Regions from separate parts of the Effusibacillus pohliae DSM 22757 genome, predicted to be linked through region 2. Evidence: riboswitches for the same ligand, from Rfam matches in the RefSeq annotation. Region 2 holds a riboswitch; each other region holds the start of a gene.

Region 1 (8,315 bases), on a different contig from region 2:
CAGCATTTTGACGGCCGGGTCGATTTTCGCTTCGAGATCGTCAAAATCCATCGTATAGCGCCCGTTTTCCCATTTCAGCGGATTGTTGACGATTTCCCGCTGCTGCCCCCGGATGATGCGGAAAAACGCATGGTAGACGGGCGGCTGGATGATGATTTTATCGCCCGGTTGTGTAAACGCTCCGATCAGCACGGAAAGAGCCGGCACTACACCGGGACCATGTGCGATCCATTCTTTCTCGATGTGCCAATCATGCCTTCTTTTCAGCCACTCGACAATCGAGTCATAATACGAATCGGGTCTCATCGTGTAACCGAAGACGCCGTGTGCCACCCGCCGCTGCAACGCTTCCATGATAGGCGCGGGAGACATAAAATCCATGTCCGCCACCCACATCGGAATTGCGTTCTTCACGCCAAAGCGCGCTTCCAAACCGTCCCATTTTTCACTGGCAGTGTTCAGACGATTGATTTCCCGGTCAAAGTCATATCTCATCCTGCCACCTCCTTACGCGCCTACTCCTTCACCCTTCTTTGCCTCAGCGCTTCGTACAGAATCACGCTCGAAGAGATGGCAGCATTCAAGGAATCGGCTTTGCCGGGCATCGGAATCGACAACCAACGGTCGATCGCTTGTCGGATTTCCTCGGAAATACCATGCGCCTCGGAGCCGATCACAACCGCGATCCCGCCTGCCAAATCTTGCGAGTAGAGATCCGTTTCGACATCGGTCGAAGTGCCGATGACGGTCACCTGATGTTCCCGCAAAATCGGCAGCAATTCTGGCAAGGAAACTTCTACAATCGGCAAATGAAACAGCGATCCCATCGTCGCCCGAACCACTTTCGGGTTATAGAGGTCCACGCTGCCCGTTCCGACAAACACCGCCGTCGCCCCGACCGCATCCGCCGAGCGAATCATCGTGCCGAGATTTCCCGGATCCTGAACCGCATCCGCCACCAGATACAACGGATTCTGCCTGGCGGCGAGCAAGCCTTGCCAGTCATGCTGATACTGCTGGCCGATCGCGATCACGCCTTGCGGCGTCCTGGTATCTGCCACATGCTCAATCACCGCCTGGTTGACCTGGATCAGTTCCGCGCCGAGCGAAAGGGACCCGTTGAGAATCCGGTCGACCCGTCCGGTCGGCAGCAGCTCCTCGAGAATCAGCACCGTTTCCAGCGGCGCCCCCGATTCCACCGCGTCCTCGACAAGCCGAATGCCTTCGATCAAAAATCGGCCGGTCTGATCCCTGAACTTTTTCTGCTTTAAAGCCGCCCATTCTTTAACACGACTGTTACGTGAAGATGTAATCCGTTCCACCTGCAATCCCCTTTCTTTCACAAGACAACATTTGGCCTGCGTCCGACCGAACCGAGTTCTGCCACGACTGCCGGCCCAATCGGAGGCAGGCGCAGCTACGCCTGTTCCTCAAGTTCCTGCAAATCTTCGTTTTTGCCGACTACGACCAGCACATCCCCTTGTTTGATCCTATCCTGCGCCATCGGCGAAATGTTGATCTGATCGCCCGATTTGATCGCCATCACGGTGCAGCCAAACTTCCGCCGGATATCCGACTCGGCGAGCGTCTTGCCGACCATCTTTTCGTTGGCCACAATCTCGACCATGCTGTATTCCGGCGACAGTTCGATATAATCCAGGATGTTTGGCGAAATCAGGTTATGCGCAACGCGGACTCCCATGTCCCGCTCCGGGTAAACCACCCGATCGGCGCCGATTTTTTCCAACACCTTGCCGTGCAGCTCGCTTTGCGCTTTCACCACGATTTTTTTAACGCCCAACTCTTTCAGAATCAATGTGGTCATGATCGAAGCCTGGATATCGGCGCCAATCGCCACCACCACCACGTCAAAATTCCGAATTCCCAATGCTTTCAGGGCGTTCTCGTCGGTTGAGTCAGCTGTGACCGCATGCGTCACAAAATCCACCGCATCCTGGATACGGTCTTTATTCGTGTCGATGCCGAGCACTTCATATCCCATCTCATACAGCGTTTTCGCCACGCTCGTTCCAAAGCGGCCCATCCCAATCACCGCATACTGCTTCATGAAAGAAACCTCCTAGCCCACGAACAATTTTTCTTCCGGGTATTTGATCAATGCTTTGTCCTGTGCGCGGGCGGCCAAGGCCAGCGCCAGGGTGAGCGGTCCGACCCGGCCGGCAAACATCATCAAAATCAGAATCGCTCTGCCGGCATGAGACAATTCGGGCGTCAAATTGGTCGACAAACCGACCGTGCCAAACGCGGACGTTGCTTCAAACAAAAGCCGGATGAATTCTTTCTGCTCCGTGATCGTCAAGGTAAAAGTGACAGCCAGCAACATGATGGCGGAAACAACGGCTATCGCAAACGATTTGTAAATGGTTTTCAGATCGATGCTTTTGCGGAACGCAGACGTGGTGTCCTTGCCGGTGATGACGCTATACACGTGCAGCAAAATCACGATCGTCGTAACCGTTTTGATACCGCCCCCCGTCGACCCCGGTGAAGCACCGATAAACATTAACAAAATCGTCCACAATTTCGAAGCATCCGTGATCGAACCATAATCGATCGTCGCATACCCGGCCGTTCTGGCGGTGGTGGATGCGAACAGCGAGGCGAGAATTTTGCCGTCCCAACCGAGCGACCCGAGCGTCTTCGGATTGTGCATCTCCAACAAGAAGTAGCCGATTGCACCGATCAGCAGCAATGCGCTTGTCATCGTCAGCACCAGTTTCGAGTGCAGCGACAAGCGCGCTGGTTTTGGCGCCTTCCACAGATCGACCAGCACTGTGAAGCCCAGCCCTCCCAGAATGATCAGGAGCATGATCACCAGGTTGACCGTCGGATCGTCCACGAAACCAGTCAAACTTTTAAAGTCGCCAAACAGGTCAAACCCCGCATTGCAAAAAGCGGAGACCGCGTGAAAGATTCCATAGTAAATCGCCTGACCGACCGGCATCTCCACCGAAAAGCGGACAGCGAGGATCGCAGCAAAAATCAGTTCGATCCCGACCGTGATCAAAACGATGTTGCGGGCCAGCCGGATCACGCCCTCCATCGAATTGACGTTGAGCGCTTCCTGGATGACCAACCTTTCTTTCAATCCAATCCGTCTGCCGGTGTAAATAATGATAAAGGTGGCGACCGTCATAAACCCAAGTCCGCCGACCTGGATCAAGGTCAGGATCACCAGCTGTCCGAACAAATTGAATTGGGTCAACGTATCGACCACCACCAGACCGGTCACGCATGTGGCGGAAGTGGCCGTAAACAAGGCGTCCAAAAAATTAAGACCGACTCCGCTGTTGGAAGCGATCGGCAGACTGAGCAGCGCACCCCCGACCAGAATCAGGGCTGCAAAGCCGACAGTCAGAATCCGCGCAGGGGTCAACCACTTCTCAAGTGATTGCTTCATCTGAGTCCTCCTCTTTCCACCCCAAACCGTACAACAGTAGAATGCCCAGTTTTGGAAAAACAAAAAAACGGCACATGCTTCCCCGTTCAACCCGAAAGGGAAAGTTGCACCGAAGAAAAAGAGCCAATTTTCCTCCCCCTTGCTTTGGCCGACGAAGTTAGCTGACGGGTAGGATGGCAAGGATCAACATCCCTCCTGCATGCGCAGGATGAACCCCAAACAATCGGGTCCTCCGTTCCCGCGACGGGATTAGGCCTTGATCTGGACTATTGAACTAAGCATACTCTTCCCGCCTGCAAGAAGCGAGTCCAGCAATTGTCTTTTTTTGCATGTGAAAGCTTGCTACATCCGTTATTTTCCTGCCATGACCGTTTTTCTCAGCCAAGCTCCGGTTTGCAACACCACACAAAAAAATCCGGGCAGCGCCCATTTGCCAAGCGCCGCCCGGTAAGCCGGTCACTTCCGGTCCTTAATCTCCCGCAAAATCGCTTCCGCCACTTCCTCAACCTTCTGCACGCCCTGGTCACCCGCCCCGCGTTTACGTACGGAGACAGTGCCGGATTCCGCTTCCTTCGCTCCCACCACCAGCATGTAGGGGATCTTCTGCATCTGGGCTTCGCGGATCTTGTAACCGATCTTTTCGTTCCGGTTGTCGAATTCGACGCGGATCCGCCTGCTTTTCAGGTATTCATAGACTTTTTGCCCGTATTCCTCAAACTGCGGTGAAATCGTCAGCACCTTCGCCTGCACGGGCGCCAGCCAGGTGGGGAACGCTCCCTCGTACACCTCGATGAGATAGGCGGTCATCCGTTCCATCGTACTCAAAATGCCGCGATGGATCACAACCGGACGGTGCATTTTACCGTCTTCGCCGACGTACTCGAGGTTGAATCGTTCCGGCAGCAGGAAGTCGATTTGCGCGGTGGACAGGGTTTCCTCCTTGCCGATCGCCGTTTTCACCTGCACATCCAACTTCGGCCCATAGAACGCCGCTTCCCCTTCCGCTTCCACATAGGGGAGACCCATTTCGTCCATCGCTTCCTTCAGCATCGACTGCGCCTTTTCCCACATTTCGTCGTCCTGGTAGTATTTTTCGGTGTTGTTCGGGTCGCGGTACGACAGGCGGAACCAGTAGTCCTCAATCCGGAAGTCCTTGTAGACCCGCTGGATCAGCTCCACCACCCGCTTGAACTCCGACTTAATCTGGTCGGGCCGGCAGAAAATATGGGCGTCGTTCAGCGTCATCGCCCGTACCCGCTGCAGGCCTGACAGCGTCCCGGACATCTCGTAGCGGTGCATGGTGCCCAGTTCCGCAATCCGCAGCGGGAGATCGCGGTAGCTCCGCAGCTCATTTTTGTACAGCATCATGTGATGCGGGCAGTTCATCGGGCGCAGAACCAGTTCTTCATTGTCCATTTTCATCGGCGGGTACATGTCTTCCTGGTAGTGGTCCCAGTGCCCGGAAATTTTGTACAGCTCCACACTCGCCAAGTGTGGGGTGTAGACATGTTCGTAGCCGAGGCTCTCCTCAAGATCGACGATGTACCGCTCGATCGTCCGCCGGATGCGGGAACCGTTGGGCAGCCACAGCGGCAGCCCCTGCCCGACCTCCTTGGACAGCGTAAACAGCTTCAGTTCCTTGCCGATCCGGCGATGGTCGCGGCGCTTCGCCTCTTCCAGCCGCTGCAGGTATTCTTCCAACTGCGACTGTTTCGGCCAAGCGGTGCCGTAGATTCGCTGCAGCATTTCGTTTTCCGCGTTACCGCGCCAGTAGGCGCCGGCGATCGAAAGCAGCTTGAACGATTTGATGCAGCCGGTCGACGGCAGGTGCGGGCCGGTGCACAGATCGGTGAACTCCCCTTGCGTATAAATGGAAATCACCGCATCTTCCGGCAGGTCGTTGATGATTTCGACCTTGAAACGATCGCCCCGCTCCTCGAACATTTTGAGCGCTTCTTCGCGGGCGATCTCCTGCCGGCGGATCGGCAGATCTTCCTTGACGATTTTCTGCATTTCCTGTTCGATTAGCGGTAGATCGTCAGGCGAGAACGAACGGCCGGAAAAATCGTAGTAAAACCCGTCTTCGATCACCGGACCGATCGCAAACTTCACTTCCGGCCACAGACGGGCCACCGCCTGTGCCAGCAAATGCGCGGTCGAATGACGCAGCGTCTCGAGTCCTTCCGGGTCGTCGTACGTGAACAGTTCGATTTTTGCGTCTTCCGTTACAGGCGTGGTCAGGTCGACCAGCTTGCCGTTGAGTTTCCCCACCACCGCGTTCTTTTTCAATTGCTGCGACAGAGACGACGCAATCTCCAGCAGTGTCGTGCCGGCAGCATAGGTCCTGACGGAACCGTCTTTCAGTTCGACTTTGATTTGTTTCTCCACATCGACTGCCATTTTACGTTCCTCCTTTATACGTAGACTGCAGAATCAATGAAAAAGCGCCCTCATTCCCGCGGACACGAAGTCCGCAAGGACGAGAGCGCGCTGCTCACGTGGTTCCACCTTGCTTCAATCCGGACTGGCTCCGGATCCTCATTTGCCCCTATAACGGAGGGATTCCGTCCCGAAATACTGACTGCCCCCAGCCGACCGCCGGGCGGCGCTTGCTGCAACCGCGTGCCAGCAGGAAGACAGCTTCCTTCGGGAAGCTACGAGGGGGTCATCCATTTGCCGTTTCACAAGGGTGCTTGCAGCCTCCGGCACCCTCTCTCTGGGAGTCGTGCAAATGAACGGTGTCCTCGATCATCGCCATTTGTTGCATATCCGTTGTAATGACACATATGATAATGAGTTTATTTCGAATAGTCAAGAGGAAATTGCCCATTGTCACAAATCTCCAAAGTAGCCTGACAAAGCGCGCACCCCTTGCACATATGCAAACGCTCCGCAAATACCCGTTTCACCGTTTCCACCAGCGCTGTATCATCCGGCATCAGGCCTGGCAGGTGCAGCCGCAACTGAGCCGGGGCCATCGTAATCAAGGTGGAAATGACCATATCTGCTTGTTGCTGATCCTTATCGGTCTGATCTTCCGCTACCTCCTCCGGATGTGCATGTGTCATCGGACATCCGTCGTGATTCACCAGAAGCATCCGGTTTGGCTGCACAATCAGGTGAATCAGGGGAGAACGGGAGTGCTGTACGCGCAAAAAGTCCCGCAACAGATTGACGAATTCCTGATATTCCCGATCCATCAAATATTCATCAATCGCCCGTTCGATCGCATGCACCCGGTCGTATGCCAACTGGCGCAGGCGAAACCACACCATTCCTTCTATATTCAACACCGAGTGCTCACGCAAATAATCGCGAATTTCCAGTTCGATTTCCACCCTGCGAGGCAAGCGGGCACTCGGCCGCCGGTAGGCGGACAAATAGTGCACCGCTTGTTCGGTCAGATAATCGACTTCGTCCGCATCGTAGTATGTATATGCCTTCGCAATCTGTTGGCGGATGCAGGCGCGTTCCCATTCAAGCGACAAAAAATCGGCCAACGCCTTCGCAAGAGCAGCCTGTACCGTTTCGATCCGGTCCCGATTGTTCAGTTCCAATGTAAAATACCAGTGGTCGCCCAGCCGATATCTGCCGGCCGTGAACGAGACACCAGCGGCCCGCGTCTCCTGCAGTTCCCTTTCCAGATAACAGGCGAGCCGGTCAAACAGCTTGCCAGTACCGATCGCGTACCGGTACAACCCCCTCACCCTTTCATTCGCTGTCAACAAGCCCCAAAGTGTTATACAGTATATGTTCCGGCGGTACCACTTATACGAATTGCACTTTGGGTCACGACAAGCGGGCGGCTGTTGTCGCCGACAAATAATTGGAAGCGGTTCGGGAAAAATAGGGAAGGTGGTTGCAATGAATCCCGATTTTACATTTGCCATTAAAGGAGCCAGGACATGAAGTTTCTGTGGGAAGCGGTCATTTTGATGTGCGCGAGTATGGTGCTGCTCAGGATCGCCGGGAAAAAGTCGGTTTCCCAGATGACCACCATCGAGCGAATCACGCTTCTCGCGATCGGCACCACGATGGGACATGCGATTCATGAAAGCGAATTGTGGCAAACGGTGGTGGTGCTCGCCGTCTTTGTGGCGGTATTGATTTTCTTTCAATTCATCCAGTTTCGGTTTAATTTTCTCGAACGAATCCTGATTGGGAATGCCACACTGGTGATCCACAATGGTCGAGTGATCACCCAAAACCTGTCAAAACTGCGGATGACGCAAAACCAATTGGAAATGCGCCTGCGGCAAAAAGGGATTTCCTGCATCTCAGACGTGAAAACGGCGACGATCGAGGCCAACGGGGAGCTTGGGTATGAGCTGATGGAACACGCCAAACCGCTCACCCGGAGCGACCTCAACCAATTGCAAATGCAAGCCCTGCCAAACCAACAGGCATCCAACCCGAAAAATGAAAAAAACATATTTGAAGAGATTGTCCGGCAGCATTATCAAACGGCGAACGCGGAAAACAATGTTCCCCGCCTGGACTGATCCGGCTGTAGTTTGATCTACAGGCTGAGGTGCTCCTGGGGAGCACCCAACTATTTCTTACTGGTCGGACATTTTACTTCAATTCTTTATTGACCGGGGCTTTTGTCATAATCGTATTGTACATTGACAAGTTGTGTTTCCCCTTTCCGGTGGCGTTGCTTTAGCATATGTAAAAATCCGGTCCGGTGAAGCGGTGTTTGGCTACCGCTGATCCTCAATTCCATCGAGTAGGAGGGGGCGGCTAACCCCCGTCCTCTCACACCACCTAGCATGCGGGTCCGCACTAGGCGGTTCCAAAAGGTTGACGAAGTTCCAGATAACGTACAAGCAAACTTTTCAGCCCTTGTGCTTCCCAATAGGAAGTATCAAGGGCATTGTTTAGGTTGCGGGCC
Region 2 (5,970 bases):
AGCAGTCGGTGGCCAACCTGGCTGCTCAGGCAGATGTCGTGATCACGATGGTCGGCTACCCGAAAGACGTGGAAGAACTGTATTTGGGCGAAAACGGGATCCTCGCCAACGCCGGGAAGGGCACATATGTAATTGACATGACCACTTCTTCACCCACGCTGGCGAAAAAAATCTACGAAGCGGCAAAAACGAAAGGAATCCATGCCCTGGATGCTCCCGTTTCGGGCGGCGACATCGGCGCGAGAGAAGCCAGACTGGCGATCATGGTGGGGGGCAATGTGGAAGATTTTGAAGCGATGAAACCAATTTTCAGCCGGATGGGAACCAACATCGTCTGGCAGGGGGAAGCCGGTGCGGGACAGCACACCAAAATGTGCAACCAGATCGCGATCGCCTCCAACATGATCGGGGTGTGCGAAGCGATCGCCTACGCGAAGAAAGCCGGACTTGATCCTGAACGCGTGTTGCAGAGCATATCGACCGGGGCAGCCGGCAGCTGGTCGCTCAGCAATCTGGCCCCCCGCATGATCGCCGGAAATTTCGAGCCGGGCTTTTATGTGAAGCATTTCATCAAAGACATGCAGATCGCTTTGCAATCGGCGAAAGAAATGGGGCTCTGGACGCCAGGGCTGGAACTGGCGAAGTCCCTGTACGACAGGCTGGCCGCCGAAGGCTTCGAAGAGTGCGGAACGCAAGCGCTGTTCAAACTGCTGGACAAATAAAAATTACATAATCAAGAAACCGTTAACCATAAGACCGTGGCACCCGCCATCGCGATCCCAACGGTCTTATAGACGATCTGCGCAGCAAGCCGCATCGGGTCCACCATCTTCCCGCTGTTCGGCTTGCTGTACAATTCGACCCTGTAAATCGATACAATCGTGATCGGTCCCAGATCCGCAACTTGCTTTCGATGTTTATTTTTTTCCAGAAAGAGTAACCATGTGACTCCATCTCGTTATTATTCAGACGCAATTATTCAGACGCAGGAACGGCATTTCGCAGATATTCTTCCAGCGTGAATCCTTTTTCGGCAATTTCTTTGGCCATCTTCGTGCCTACATAGCGAATGTGCCATGGTTCGTAGTTATATCCGGTAACGGATTCTTTGCCTTTCGGGTACCGGATGATAAATCCATATTCGGCCGCATGCTGGGCCAACCATTTCGCCTCCGGCGTATCAGCAAAGCAATCCTCGGCTGCACATTTTCCGGTACTGCCGGAAACATCGACAGCAAGCCCTGTCTGATGTTCGCTGTGACCTGGCTCCGCACTGTATTTTCGAGCCGCTTCTTCCCCTTGTGTTTTTATATAGTAGGCAAACAACGTTTTTTGCGTATCATAGGAACGATAAGCGGATACGACCGCAAGATAAATGCCGTCCTTCCCGGCTCCGGCGATCAGCCTTTCCAGTGCTTGGGCCGCTTCCTTTCGCATTAAGCGCCGTTCATCTTTCTCCCTGAAAATAAACGGAACCGCCGGTTCGACCAGATCCGATGGCTTATAGTTGGCCGGGAGCATATTCTTTTTATTGACAAGTACGGCGATATCATCCGGTTTCGCGGCGACTTGGACCTCGTCATTTTTGGGCACAATAGTGTCTGAGCTTCCCGCAGCTTCCGGATTCGCAGGCGACCACGGATTTGCATGAGAAGCTGTATCTGCATCCGGGGACGGAGCAGACGGTGTGAAAACGCCGGGGAATATGGCCTTCTGGCCGGTTTTCAGGCCATTGCATCCGGTCGCCAGAGTTATGACTCCCACAAGCAGCAAACGGGTAAAAGAGATCAATCGAATTTTTCGCATAGTACCTTCCTATCCATCACGTGTTGTGTGATTTACCGCCGCATTCTCCAGTCTGTCCTATTATAGCGAATGCAGTCCCCCAACAGAATAAGCCCTGATGTGGAAAATATAAGATTCGCGTTCTTTAATCCATCCATTTTGGATCTTTCAGAGGCAACCGGATCCGGAAGGCGGTCCCTTTGCCGGGCTGGCTTTCCACCTCAATCGTTCCATGATGGGCCTCTACATGCTTTTTGACGATGGCCAGTCCGATTCCCGCTCCGCCGGTTGCGCGGTTTCGCGATTTGTCCGCCCGGTAAAACCGTTCAAAAATAAACGGCAGATCCTCTTCCCTGATCCCAATACCTGTATCCTGGACGGTGACCAAAACCTCTTTGGGCGAACTCCGTGCCGCGCTGATGCAAACCGTACCGCCCGGGTCGGTATATTTCAACGCATTATCCAGCAGGTTCAGCAGGATATGTTTCCACCTGTCTTTATCCAGTGGAACTGCAAACGACCCCTCCGCCCGAAATTCCAGACGTACCCCTTTGGCAGCATAGTTAGGGGAAACCAGATCGATAATCGAACGCGTAACCTCTGCCAGGTCGAGGAATTCGAGCTCCAGTTGCATGCTGTCGCTTTCTGCCCGCGTGAGGGATTCCAAGCTGGAAACCAAAGAAATCAGGCGCTCCACCTCTTCGAGGCAAGCTTCGAACCGAGACTTCGTAGGTTTCCAGATGCCGTCGATCAATGCTTCCAAATGGCTCTTCAAAGTTGCCAGAGGTGTACGCAATTCATGCGCCACATCGGCCGTCAAAGTGCGGCGAAGCTTGTCCTGTTTCTGCAATTCATCTGCCAAATGGTTGAGCGACTGGGCCAGTTGGGTCAACTCATTGTTCCCGGGCGGATTTTCAATGCGAACACTGAGGTTGCCCTTCCGCATCTGCCATGCCAAATGGATCATCTCCGTCAGCGGGCGCGTGATGCGGCGGGACAGATACCAGCTCACCACAAGCGACAGCACCAGGACAGGGAAAATGGCGCCGATCGCGCCCTGTGTCATCGCCCGGCGATAGTGCCAGTCCAGTTGACTGTACGATTGCGGGTCGTGATAAAAAATTTCGGCATAACCGACGGTGGTACCACGGGATTGAACCGGCACCAGCTCGTAACCGTTTGTTGCTTCAGGCGCTTGCCGCACCGAAAGGTCCTGGCTGCCGGTTGCGAAGGCGTCACTTTCCCAGATCACGCTCCTGTGAGCATCCAGCAGATGGATATGAACGCCTTCCAGTTCGCTGAGCTGAGCGACTTCGATGCCCGTTGTCTTGCCCCAACCGCCGTTTCGTTCATAGGCCTGCCCCAGGACATGGGCAATCCGTTGATTGCGAAGTTGCCGGTTCTGTTCCACGTACTGCACAAAATGATAACGGTCCGCAGCATTCAAAATCCAGCAGGTGAGCAATGCAACAGCGAATGCAAGGGCTGTCAATGTCCACGCCATTTTTGATTGAAGCGATCGTTTCACACAGGTCACTCTCCTTGCAGCTCACCGCTGGCGGCAAACGAACGGCGGCCGCCAGCCCCTGGCTTTTGCAGCACGCCGCCGGTTTGTACGCAGCTGAATCGGTTCATTTCCCGTCCGTTTTTTTTTTGCGGCTCCTGAAAACATATGTCGAACATTTTCTCGGCGATCAGCCCCCAATACTGGGACGAGCTACCCCGCGTAACCTGCCACATGCCTTCCCGCACATTCTGCAACTGTTGCAGGCTGAACGAAACGGTATACAATACCTGGGGTTCCGTTTTTTGAATCACCTGTTTGTCCGGCGAAACAATCTGTTTCACCACAAACGGCTTCATTCGCTTGCCGCCGTTTGCAATCGTGCTGACATACTGCACCCCTGTCAACGGTTCCCAACATCCGTATCTTCCTCTATGATACTTTCCATTATAACGAACAATTATGGAAAAAATGTGACGAAGCTGTTTCGAAATCACAGATCGAGCCTGCCAATTATTGTGTCTGGAATTTCACACAGATCTCCTAGTACCATTACAGTACGCTCATGTTTAAAAAAAGCGTAGCCGAAGCTCTTCGGAGCGCGGGGGATCCAGTTTTGGGGTGAAACCACGAGTGGTCGGGTAAATCCCTTTATCCGAACCCGTCAGCTAACCTCGCAGGCTGCAAAGGGAGGATGATGATTCAAATGAAACAAGGCCGCATTTTTTTGCTCGCCGCCGTTATCCTGGGCGGTTTTGGTACGGTTCTGACGAACCCTGCATCTGCAACGACTTCCGATGTTTTAACCAGAAGCGAAGCGATTGCAAAGTACAAAAAATATTATGCCGACTATCAAAAAGACGAGCTTGTGAAGGTTCAACAGTATCGGGACGCTTATCGGAACATACGGGGAAGCGTGGCGGATCAGGTCATTGAGCGGGCGATCTGGTACATGGACAACGGGTATATGGTGTACGGTCACGGCTATAACTCCTATCAGACAAAAGGATTGATAGACTGTTCCGAGTTCACCAAGCTGGTCTATGGAGACTTTGGCTTTAACATAACCGATGTCGCACGCAATTATGGCTCCGTTGGCACCCGCATTACGGGTGTTTATCCGAAAAAAGTAAACGGGAAATGGAAACTTGAAGGCACCGAAAATCTTCTCCCGGGGGATATTTTGACTTGGTGGGGTAGAGATTCGAACGGAAAAAAATATATTCGGCACGTAGCGATTTATATGGGAATGATCAATGGGCAACCAGCAGTCATCGGCACAAGATCGGACAGGAATCCGACAGCGATTGGGATTGTCAACGATTTCCGTTATTGGTGGGGCAGCAATTTCTTTACGGCGCAGCGGATATTACCGGAAGGATCCTGGACACCGGGCAAAACCATACCGGGTCATGAGGCAAAACCTCCTGTTATCCCGAATACCTATGTCCTCCCCCCACAGCGGCCGGTTGTAAAGCCGCAATAAATCCGTCCGGAAATCAATCTGCCGATCTCATAAACAAGTGATATAGGGGGCAGCTGCTCCCTATATCACTTTGATGAGTCCTTTCATGCTATTTTCCCGATGCCCCGGAATTGTACATACGATCTGATGCATACCTTCCCTCTGAGGAACAAATGTGATGCTTTCTTCTTATCCGGGCCCAGAATGCAAATGAATCATACTGCTGGCCGCTTGCCGAGAAGAGCCGTGACCTTCATGCCCTTTCTGTTGTTTGATTATAGCAGAGTCCAAACCTATAATTTCCAAATCATAGAAGGGCACGTCCATTTATTCCGGAATCCTCCGCCTGCATGATCTGTCCCTTTCCATGCCGCAAACGGCAGATGCTCTCCTTTATCTCGTTGCGCCCGACAAGCGGGAAAAGGAAATCAAAGCACAATTGTTACGCCCTTCTTTTCGGCAGACTGAAACGCTGAACATCGCGTACATCCTGTTTTTTGACCTGCGTTGTGATTATGACGCCATGTGCAAAATTGGAATAGATGCAACCTGACTGACTATGCCTAATACGATCCCGCTTCAGCCCCTCCAGAGACCAATTTGCTCCACTGAGTTCCTCGGTCGGTTGGCAGATACACGTCTTTTTTCATTGTCAACATCTGAATTTTTTCTGCACCGAAAACTTGTCCGTCGCTCCCCGGCATGCCTTTCATGTTCTCCGCCTCAACCACCAGAAAGAGATCACTGGCGTACCCCTTCACGCGAACGACCCGAAAACCAGTCCGTTGAATCAGTTCGAAAGTGTTTCTGTTCAAATGGCATCCGGCACAGAGACGCTTCCACACAGGCGTCAACCAATCCTGCAAGCGGCCGAGCATGGGGCGGTTCAACCGTACGTGTTCGAAAAAAAGGACTTTTCCATTCGGTTTGCTGACTGTATACGGTAACTTAAAAATACGCCACACCGCTCATTGAAAATTCCCCCACCTTGACCGATAATCCTCACAAAGCAGATAGTTCGCAACGTGAGGAGCCGGGAGAGATGATCCAATTGATTCAAAAGCAAAACATCCTCATTATGCATTACCGGGAGGGGAAGTCTCAGAGAGAGATTGCGAGAATGACTGGCGTTGACCGGAAAACGGTCGGAAAATACATCAAACAATACGAGCAGCAACGAAAGGAGTTGGAACAAAGCGGAAATTTAGAGAATCCG
Region 3 (8,315 bases), on a different contig from region 2:
CGCCGCCGGCGTTGGTTCCGAACTGCGGCGCGGCAAGCAGGTACACGATCAGCACAAATGAGATCGCGCCGATGATGCGAACCCTTTTTTGGCGGTTCGGATACCGCTGCCGCAGAACAAAATAGGCCAGCATGGAAGCGCCGATCAGGACCCCCATATACTCGTTGCCGATCCCGTAATAACGGGCTCCGCCAAACAGATCGTAGCCCAAAAACGAAAACTTCATCCACTCCCCTTGCTGCAGCATATCGAGCACGATCAGTCCGATCGTCACGCCGCAAAGCGCGAGCCAACGGGTGAGAACATTTTTTACCAAAGCCAGGCTTGTCCAAGCCAGCCCCGTCAGGCTCAGCCATTTGATCGGCGTGTCGGTTGCCGGCTGGATTCCGATCATCGGAAAAGCCAGGTATATCGCAGGCATCGCCAGCAAGTCGGTCAACAGATGGCCAAGCCAAGCCGGGTTTCGCTTGCCCCGCAACCGGAACGCGGCAGCCATCACCAGTACACCCAGCGTGACGCCGACATAGCCTTTTACAAAAATCGGCCTGTACCGGTTGAGCCACGCTGCAGTTTCGATTTGTTGGGACAGATAAGCGGGCGATGGCGAGAGTGACGGAAGCGAACCGACCACCTGTCCGGGGCCATCTTTCAGATAAGTAGGCAGCCCCAGAAAGGACAACACGGTAGGCGCGATGTCAAAAATGCTGACCACCCCCGCTTGCCGGGTGGTGTTTGATGAGAGTAGGCAGCGCGGTTCCACCCCTCCCCCGTGCATCAGCACAACCCCCGCCGATTTCCGGCCGATGCCGATGTCGGCAAATGAGACGGGACTTGCCACGATCAACAGATGCCGGATGTCAGTCTCATTCAGCAGCTTGCCGATCAGCCGATCCGCTTCCCCCAGACGCTCCTGATACTTTTGCCGGAACTCGGAGGGCTGCATCCGGCTGCGGGCGGCGACGATCGACAGCAGGTCGTCCGGCTGTATGATCAGCAAATTGGCAGTTTCCCGCAAATTTTTGTACTGTTGGTACAATTGATCGTAACCGGCCGCTTTCTCACCGTCCGCAAGCTGCCCGATGGTGGCCACGCGCCCGCCTGCTCGGACGATCGTTTCCTGTAGCGCTCCCGCGTTGGCCGGATTCAGGCTGCCGGACCCGATCGCAAGGTAGCCTGCCTCGTCACCTCCGCGCAACGGCAGTACCACATTGGCGGCCGCACCCGACTCTGCCATTCGGAACAGGTTGGGAGTCGACTTGGGATTTATCAATTCCCAGGCAAGACCCGGCACCAGCATGATCGTTGCCTGATTTTCCCGTTCCTGCAAAGCAGAAGCCGGGACCGCTTGCAGGCAAACCAGCAGCGCCAGCCACACACAAACCGTTATCCGCATTCCGCACAGCCTCATGCGAATTCCCTCCGCTCCAAAACTTCCCGGTAGACCCGAATCGTATGGCGAATCATCCGCTCCAGTGAAAATCGTTCCTCTGCCCGCCGCCTGCCGGCGATTGCCAGCGCGCGTCGCAACTGTTCGTTCGCGAGCACCTGCTGCATGCAGCCGGCCAGCCGCCGGGGATCGTCGGCTGGCACAAGCATGCCGGCACCTGCAGCTTCTGTACAGACATCGCCGCGGTTTTCCCAACCCGCCATGTCAGTGGCCGGATTGCCACCGCTTTCCAAACATGCTGTGTCTATACCTTGGTTGACGCGGATCGGCGTACCTGCGGTGTCCGTCACTGGTTGCCCCAGGCTTCCCACCAGTTCCGGCAGCCCGCCGACAGCGGTCGCGATCACCGGCACGCCTTCCCGCATCGCTTCCAACACCGCCAATCCAAACCCTTCGCGGCGGGAACTCTGCACATACAGATCAAAACCGGGGAGCAGGCGGGACGCCTCGTCCACCGCTCCCAACCAGCGGATCCGGTCCTGCAGATCGGATGAGAGCTTCTGCAAATCCCGTTTTTGCGGACCGTCGCCGATCACCGCCAGATAGCAGTTATGTCCGCTCTGGACCAGCGTGCGAAAGGCGAGCAGCAGGTCGTCCACCCCTTTTTCCGGGATGAGCCGGGCGATTGTGCCAATCACAACCGCATCCTGCGGAACATTCATCACGGTTCGCGCCTGCCTGCGGGAAAATCGGCCGGCTGCTGGAGGCAGGCCATTGTACACAACGACCACCTTGTCGGCAGTAGAACCGATTTGCCGCCGCACCTGTTCGGCCAACGCGTTAGAGACTGCGATGTATCGATCCGTGCGGGCAGCCAGCCGATTTTCCAAGTTCAAAAACAACGTTTGCAGCAACCGGTTGTCCGGCGCAATAAAATTGTGCAATGTGCAGACCAACCTCGGTTGTCGTTTGGCCAATGCGGCCGCCATCCGCCCGATCAGCGCCGCTTTCGCTCCGTGCATATGCAAAATGTCAACCGGCTGCCGGTCGAGCAGTTGGCGGAGATGCAGCACGCTGCGCAAATCGCTCCACGGGTGCATGCCGTCGCAGAGAGCAAGCGGAATTTTTGCAATTGATGACGGCAATTCGCGATACAGCGGGGACGCGGCCGGGCAGACCACGATTGCCGCAAACTCTCGGGGCGGCAGCCCGCCTGCCAGCCTTTTCACATGCTCCCGTATGCCGCCATCCGCCGGTCGAACCAGATGCATGACGCGAATCGTCACCATATCACCTCACACCGTGTTATGGGATAGGGTGCCCGTTTGCTTGGAAAATGTTTCATATATAAAAAAACAACCCGACAGAAGGTCGGGTCGTCGTGTGCCGCATGGGCGCTGATACCTGTTCAGGTTCTGTTTATTTGAGGATACGAACCTGCACGGTTTGGATGCCGAAGTCGCGCACGGATTGCGCATCCGCGTTGATATAGATGTCGATCCGGTTTCCGCGAATCGCCCCGCCGATGTCTTCAGCTACAGCCATGAAGCCATTGGCCGGTAGATTCGGATGATGGTATCCTGAGACCCAAACGCGGGTACCCAGCGGAATCACTTTCGGATCGACCGCGATCACCCCTTGTCGGACCGGCGTTCCCAGATACGTCTTTCCGCCAAATTGCCCGCTGCTTTCGGTCGGACCGTAAGCGGTCGCTCGCATGGTGAGCGTTTGTCCGGCGGTAACGGCCGGTTTCTGTCCGATGGCGGGGGACTGTTGCGCCTGCACAGCGGCCGGATTGCCGGTATCGCCCTCGCGAACGGTGTTTGCAGCCATCCCGCTGCCACCTTGCGCAGCAGCCGAAGCGCTCCCATTTCCTCCGGTGGCTGATGCACCGTTTGCATATGCCCGGGCAGCAGGTGCGCCGCTGCGGCTAGCCAGCACCGCTGACTGCGCAGCGGTCTCCGGCTCATTTTGTTTGCTTTCCTCTGCGGACTGCAAGGTCGCAGGCGGCTGCGGCTGGGATTGCTGTGCCTCGACAGTTGACTTGCCAGAATCCGCTTTGCCGTGCACTGCCTCCTTGGCCATCCACCCTCCGCCAATCAGAGCCGAAACGATCGCTGCACAGGCGGATGCCTTTTTCAAGGTCAACATCATCGTATGCACTCTCCTTCCAAGCCTCCGAAGTTAGCTGACGGGTTCGGGAGAAGGATCCCGGACGGCAGGCTTGTCGCATGCCGTCATTCACCCCAGAAAATCGGTTCCTCCGTACGCGGCGGGACAGGTGCTGACGCGTTCATCCGGAAACTGGAAGCCCCATCCTGGGCGCCCATGTTCCGAACTGAAACGGACATCCACCTCTGTGCCGGCCGCGATTCGGCTTATTTGTAAGACCCGTCCATTATACCCGGCTTGTGCGGACCGGTCATTAGTGAGTTGCTGGAAATTCGGCAAACGCCGAGTTGATCATCCTTGATCAAAAAAAACACCGTCAGGGTGTGCCCCCAACAGTGGTCAGGAACCGGATCAGGTTTGTTTCACGACCTTCACATATTCAATGTCCGGATCGTCCGGTCCTTGCACCGGCAGCCCCGCTTTCATCAGTTCGCGAATGTAGTTGACGTTTTCCCGAGTGACGATTTCCCCCGGGAGCAAAATCGGAATGCCAGGCGGATACGCCATCACCAGTTCTGCAAACGTGCGGCCGACCGCCTCGTCGAGACGCACCACTTCCGTCAGCGAATAGAACGCCTGCCGCGGCGACATGGCCAATTTTGGCATTTCAGGAAGGTGCACCTGGATCACCTGTTTGCCCGTCCGGTACATGTGTCGTTCCGCGATGCGCCGCAGCGCATGCAGCAGCGCGTCGATATTGTCCCTGGTGTCGCCGAGCGTTACAACGCAAAGAATATTGTACAAATCGGACAACTCCACTTCGATATTGAACTCTTCCCGCAGCATCTGTTCCACATCGTACCCGGTCAGCCCCAGTTTCTTGACGGAAATGGTGAGCTTTAGCGGATCCATATCGTACACGGAAGAGTTATGCAAAATTTCCCGGCCGAAGCAATACAGCCCCTCGATCCTGTTAATTTCGGCGCGGGCGTATTCGGCCAGTTCGATCGCCTGGTCGATCAGTTCCCGCCCGTGAATCGCCAGATGTTTGCGGGCCACGTCAAGCGACGCCAGCAGCAAATACGACGTCGAAGTGGTGGTCAGCATCGACATGATCGCATGCACGTGATCGGGATTGACCAAACCTTCTTTCACGTTGAGCACAGAACTTTGCGTCATCGAGCCACCCAGCTTGTGCACCGAAGTGGCAGCCATGTCCGCGCCCGCTTGCATGGCAGACAAGGGCAATTTTTCGTGAAAATGGATGTGTACGCCATGCGCCTCATCCACAATCACCGGTACGCCTCGTTCATGCGCCAGGTCGACGATCGACTTGAGGTCGCAGGCAACCCCAAAGTAGGTGGGATTGATCAGCAGCACCCCTTTCGCGTCCGGATGCTGGTCGAGCGTGCGGCGAACCGTGTCATACGACACTCCGTGCGCGATTCCGAGATTTTGGTCCAGTTCCGGATGCATAAACACCGGTTCCGCTCCCGCCAAAATGATCGCAGCCGATACGGACTTGTGGACATTGCGCGGCACCAGCAGCTTGTCCCCCGGTCCCACCACCGACATCACCATTGTCATGATCGCGCCCGATGTACCCTGCACCGAGAAAAACGTATAGTCAGCGCCAAACGCTTTGGCCGCCAGTTCCTGCGCTTCCCGGATCATCCCTTTCGGATTGTGCAGGTCATCCAACGGCGCAATATTGATTAAATCGATCGACAGCGCGTTCTCTCCGATAAAATCGCGGAACTCCTTCGCCATCCCGGCCCCTTTTTTATGGCCCGGAATGTGAAACTGGATCGGATTCTTCTGCGCGTGTTCGACAAGCGTGGTGAACAGAGGCGTGCGCTCTTGTTCATTTGCGTTCAATTCAACTTCCCAACCTTTCTCAAAAAACTTGGCATCCGCCAAGCGATTGGCGCAGGGGAATGCCACAGTCGGCAGTTGCACCTGAAAACATACAGCAGTTAGTATAGCAAAAGCTGGTCCATCGCGAAAGTAAAAAAATACAAACCGCCGGCAGCGGTTTGCATCTGCATTAAAAATAACTTCTGGCGCCTATATAATGCGCTGTCCAATAGGGGTTGGACAGGGAGGAAATCGTCACTCCTTTTGACGAACTGGCATGGATGAACGTTCCGTCTCCCAGGTAAATCCCGACATGGGACGGACCCGGTTTGTACGTGCTGAAAAACACCAGATCGCCTGCTTCCAGCTGGCTCTTCGGTACCGGCACGCCTGCATTGAACTGCTCTTCCGACACGCGGGGCAGCGTCAATCCGTTTCGGGCAAATACGTAACCGGTAAATCCGGAGCAATCAAATCCAGTCGGGGACTGTCCACCCCAAACGTACGGAACTCCTATGTACCGTTGGGCCGTTCCCGCAATCCGCGCCTGCAGCAGCCGCTTTTCCAGCGCTCGGAACGTTTGCGGCCCGACGATCCCGTCTACGTCCAAGCCGCTGGCCTGCTGGAAGCGGATCACCGCATCCTTCGTCAGCGGACCATAGTATCCAGTAGCGGTCGCTGTGAAATACCCGAGTTCTTTCAGTTCCGTCTGCAGTGTCTGCACGTCGTTGCCGGACATCCCGAATTTCAGGATCGTATCGCCAAATGCGGCCTCCGCCCGGCCCGGCAACTGGACCGCAACGAAAATGGCAGCAGCCACTGTAATCGTCCTCCACAACTTCGCGTGCTTGTTCATCTTTGGCTTCTCCTCCCTGTTTCCCTTGATGTGGCAACCTGTCTCGGTTTTTATTGTAATAGGGAGAAGATTCAAAGAATAGCTGAAAATATTGGAAATATTCTAAAACCTAGAACCCCTTTCAGCAACCACTGCGCCGTCAAACAGCGGTTGCGACAATAAAGGAAGTAAACGAACTCTCTCTTTACGCAGTTGCCTATGAAAAAAAACCTCCACCTCGTGGAAGTTTTATACACCCGGTAACGTGAAAACCGTTCCCCTTATAACGCACCGACAGGGATGAACACTCCATCCCTCAGATGCATTCCGAGGCGGCATCGTTCCAACTGATTCTGGAACAATGACACCTCCGCGCGGGATGGATCGTCCCGGTTTTCCTGATCAATATTCATGAATCGTCCACGTATAGTGAAACTCCACACTTCCTTTTAGTGTTTGCGCAACAGGACAGCCGCGGTCAAAGACTGCAAGCACACGTTCAGCCGTTTCCCGAGTTCCTTGCGGAATCTTCAGTTCAAAATGCACATTGATTCTGGTAATTCGCAATACACGTTCGACCGCTTCAATTACTCCTTGCACGTTCGCTGTTATTTTATCGGGGTAAGAGGGGATTTGACGCGCTGCCAGCGCGCCAGACAAAGTCCCTACAAGTCAGCCTCCCGCCGCCGCCACAATATGATCCAGCGTGGATGGAAGAGGCGTCTCTGGCGTATATCCGTAAAATCGTTGCACGCCGCCATGGACCCCAAATTCGAGCGGTTTGTCTTCAAATCCGCTGATGTAAGCCAAACGTTTGGGAGGCTTATCCTGGACGATGCGAATGTTTGTAAGTTCAATCGGTTCACCCATTCTTCCACTTCCTTCCTGCATGTATTTTTTCAAACTTGAGCGCCCTGCTGCCTGCACAAAGCCGGACTGCTGCAGTTGCCTACAGCGAATACTTTAAACGTACACAATTTTCACCCAAAAATCTGTAGCATGACTTACATTTCAGTCCTGATCCGCATCACCATCCGTCCTGTGGGGATATTCACACAATTCCACAAGCGTCCCGTTGGTTGACACCGGATGCATGATTAAACCTGATCGCAACCGAATCGCAAAGTCCACTTCAGTTCCCCTCTATCTGATCTGCCAAGCATAACCTGGTACCCCACAAGACGACTCGTTCCCCTTTCCTGCAGGAGCTCTTCAATGGGACTTCTTTCCTGAAAAAGCCCCTCCCGAACACCCGCCGGGAGAGGCTGCATCACAACGTGTCAAGCGCATTCAAACAGCACCGCAGGCGATCGGCGAACAAATCGGGCCTGCTGCTTTATCATAACGTATCAAACGCTTCCTTCAATCCATGCACGAGAAAATCGAGGTCTTCCTCCGTCGCGACAAACGGCGGAGCGATCGTCAGCACGTTGTGGAACCCGGGGACTGTATCCCCGTTTTTGCCGATGATCAGCCGCCGCTTCTTGCATTCGGCGATGACCTGCGTCACTTTGTCGGGTGCGGCCGGTTCCTTCGTGGCCCGGTCTTCCACCAGCTCGATGCCGCTCATGAAACCGAAGCTGCGAATGTCCCCGACATGCGGATGGTCTTCCAGCACCGCCAGTTTCTGCCGCAGTAGGGCGCCCAACTGCTCCGCCCGTTCCACCAGTCCTTCCGCTTCGAGCAGTTCCATATTTTTCATGGCGAGCGCGCAGGCAGTCGGATTTCCGCCAAACGTATTGACGTGCCGAAAATGCTGGTTAACGCCCGGTTCATTGAAACAATCGGCGATTTCAGCCCGCACGGCGGTCGCCGACAGCGGCAGATAGCCGCTCGTGATGCCTTTCGCCATCGTCACGATATCCGGCTGCACGCCGAAGTTTTGGTGCCCGAACTTGCGGCCGGACCGGCCGAACCCGCAGATCACTTCGTCGATGATCAACAGCACGCTGTGCTTGTCGCAAATCTCCCGCACTTTCGGCAGGTATTCCGGCGGCGGCACGATCACGCCTCCCCCGGTAATCGTCGGCTCCATGATGACAGCCGCGACCGTCTCCGCCCCTTCCCAGTTGATCACCTCATCGAACACCCGGGCGCATTCCAGATTGCAACTGCCGTAGGTCT

What was found. Region 2 has a riboswitch for cyclic di-AMP ahead of C230_RS0108715 (NlpC/P60 family protein). Riboswitches for the same ligand answer to the same signal wherever they lie in the genome.
Region 1: it holds a riboswitch for cyclic di-AMP, as region 2 does, so the genes downstream of both, C230_RS0104165 (TrkH family potassium uptake protein) here and C230_RS0108715 (NlpC/P60 family protein) in region 2, are expected to answer to the same signal.
Region 3: it holds a riboswitch for cyclic di-AMP, as region 2 does, so the genes downstream of both, C230_RS21250 (3D domain-containing protein) here and C230_RS0108715 (NlpC/P60 family protein) in region 2, are expected to answer to the same signal.

The regions. Positions count from the first base shown of each region.
Region 1 is NZ_AQXL01000099.1:17,827-26,141, forward strand. Features, by position in the region: gene C230_RS0104150 (MalY/PatB family protein) at 1-495, opposite strand, end outside; gene C230_RS0104155 (TrmH family RNA methyltransferase) at 516-1,322, opposite strand; gene C230_RS0104160 (potassium channel family protein) at 1,418-2,068, opposite strand; gene C230_RS0104165 (TrkH family potassium uptake protein) at 2,081-3,421, opposite strand; cyclic di-AMP (ydaO/yuaA leader) riboswitch at 3,553-3,687, opposite strand; gene thrS (threonine--tRNA ligase) at 3,878-5,821, opposite strand; gene ytxC (putative sporulation protein YtxC) at 6,220-7,119, opposite strand; gene C230_RS0104180 (DUF421 domain-containing protein) at 7,327-7,923, shown strand; partial or broken gene C230_RS21825 (group II intron reverse transcriptase/maturase) at 8,207-8,315, opposite strand, start outside.
Region 2 is NZ_AQXL01000118.1:14-5,983, reverse strand. Features, by position in the region: gene C230_RS0108735 (NAD(P)-dependent oxidoreductase) at 1-722, shown strand, start outside; partial or broken gene C230_RS23885 (MgtC/SapB family protein) at 752-886, opposite strand; gene C230_RS0108730 (D-Ala-D-Ala carboxypeptidase VanY) at 976-1,806, opposite strand; gene C230_RS19900 (sensor histidine kinase) at 1,931-3,313, opposite strand; gene C230_RS0108720 (penicillin-binding transpeptidase domain-containing protein) at 3,319-3,687, opposite strand; cyclic di-AMP (ydaO/yuaA leader) riboswitch at 3,862-3,987, shown strand; gene C230_RS0108715 (NlpC/P60 family protein) at 3,996-4,775, shown strand; partial or broken gene C230_RS19890 (sigma factor-like helix-turn-helix DNA-binding protein) at 5,797-5,970, shown strand, end outside.
Region 3 is NZ_AQXL01000108.1:13,741-22,055, forward strand. Features, by position in the region: gene C230_RS0105730 (hypothetical protein) at 1-1,408, opposite strand, end outside; gene C230_RS0105735 (glycosyltransferase family 4 protein) at 1,405-2,673, opposite strand; gene C230_RS21250 (3D domain-containing protein) at 2,807-3,541, opposite strand; cyclic di-AMP (ydaO/yuaA leader) riboswitch at 3,545-3,672, opposite strand; gene C230_RS0105745 (aminotransferase class I/II-fold pyridoxal phosphate-dependent enzyme) at 3,911-5,377, opposite strand; gene C230_RS0105750 (C40 family peptidase) at 5,547-6,212, opposite strand; gene C230_RS23850 (OsmC family protein) at 6,594-6,851, opposite strand; gene C230_RS0105760 (hypothetical protein) at 6,864-7,061, opposite strand; gene C230_RS0105765 (aspartate aminotransferase family protein) at 7,531-8,315, opposite strand, start outside.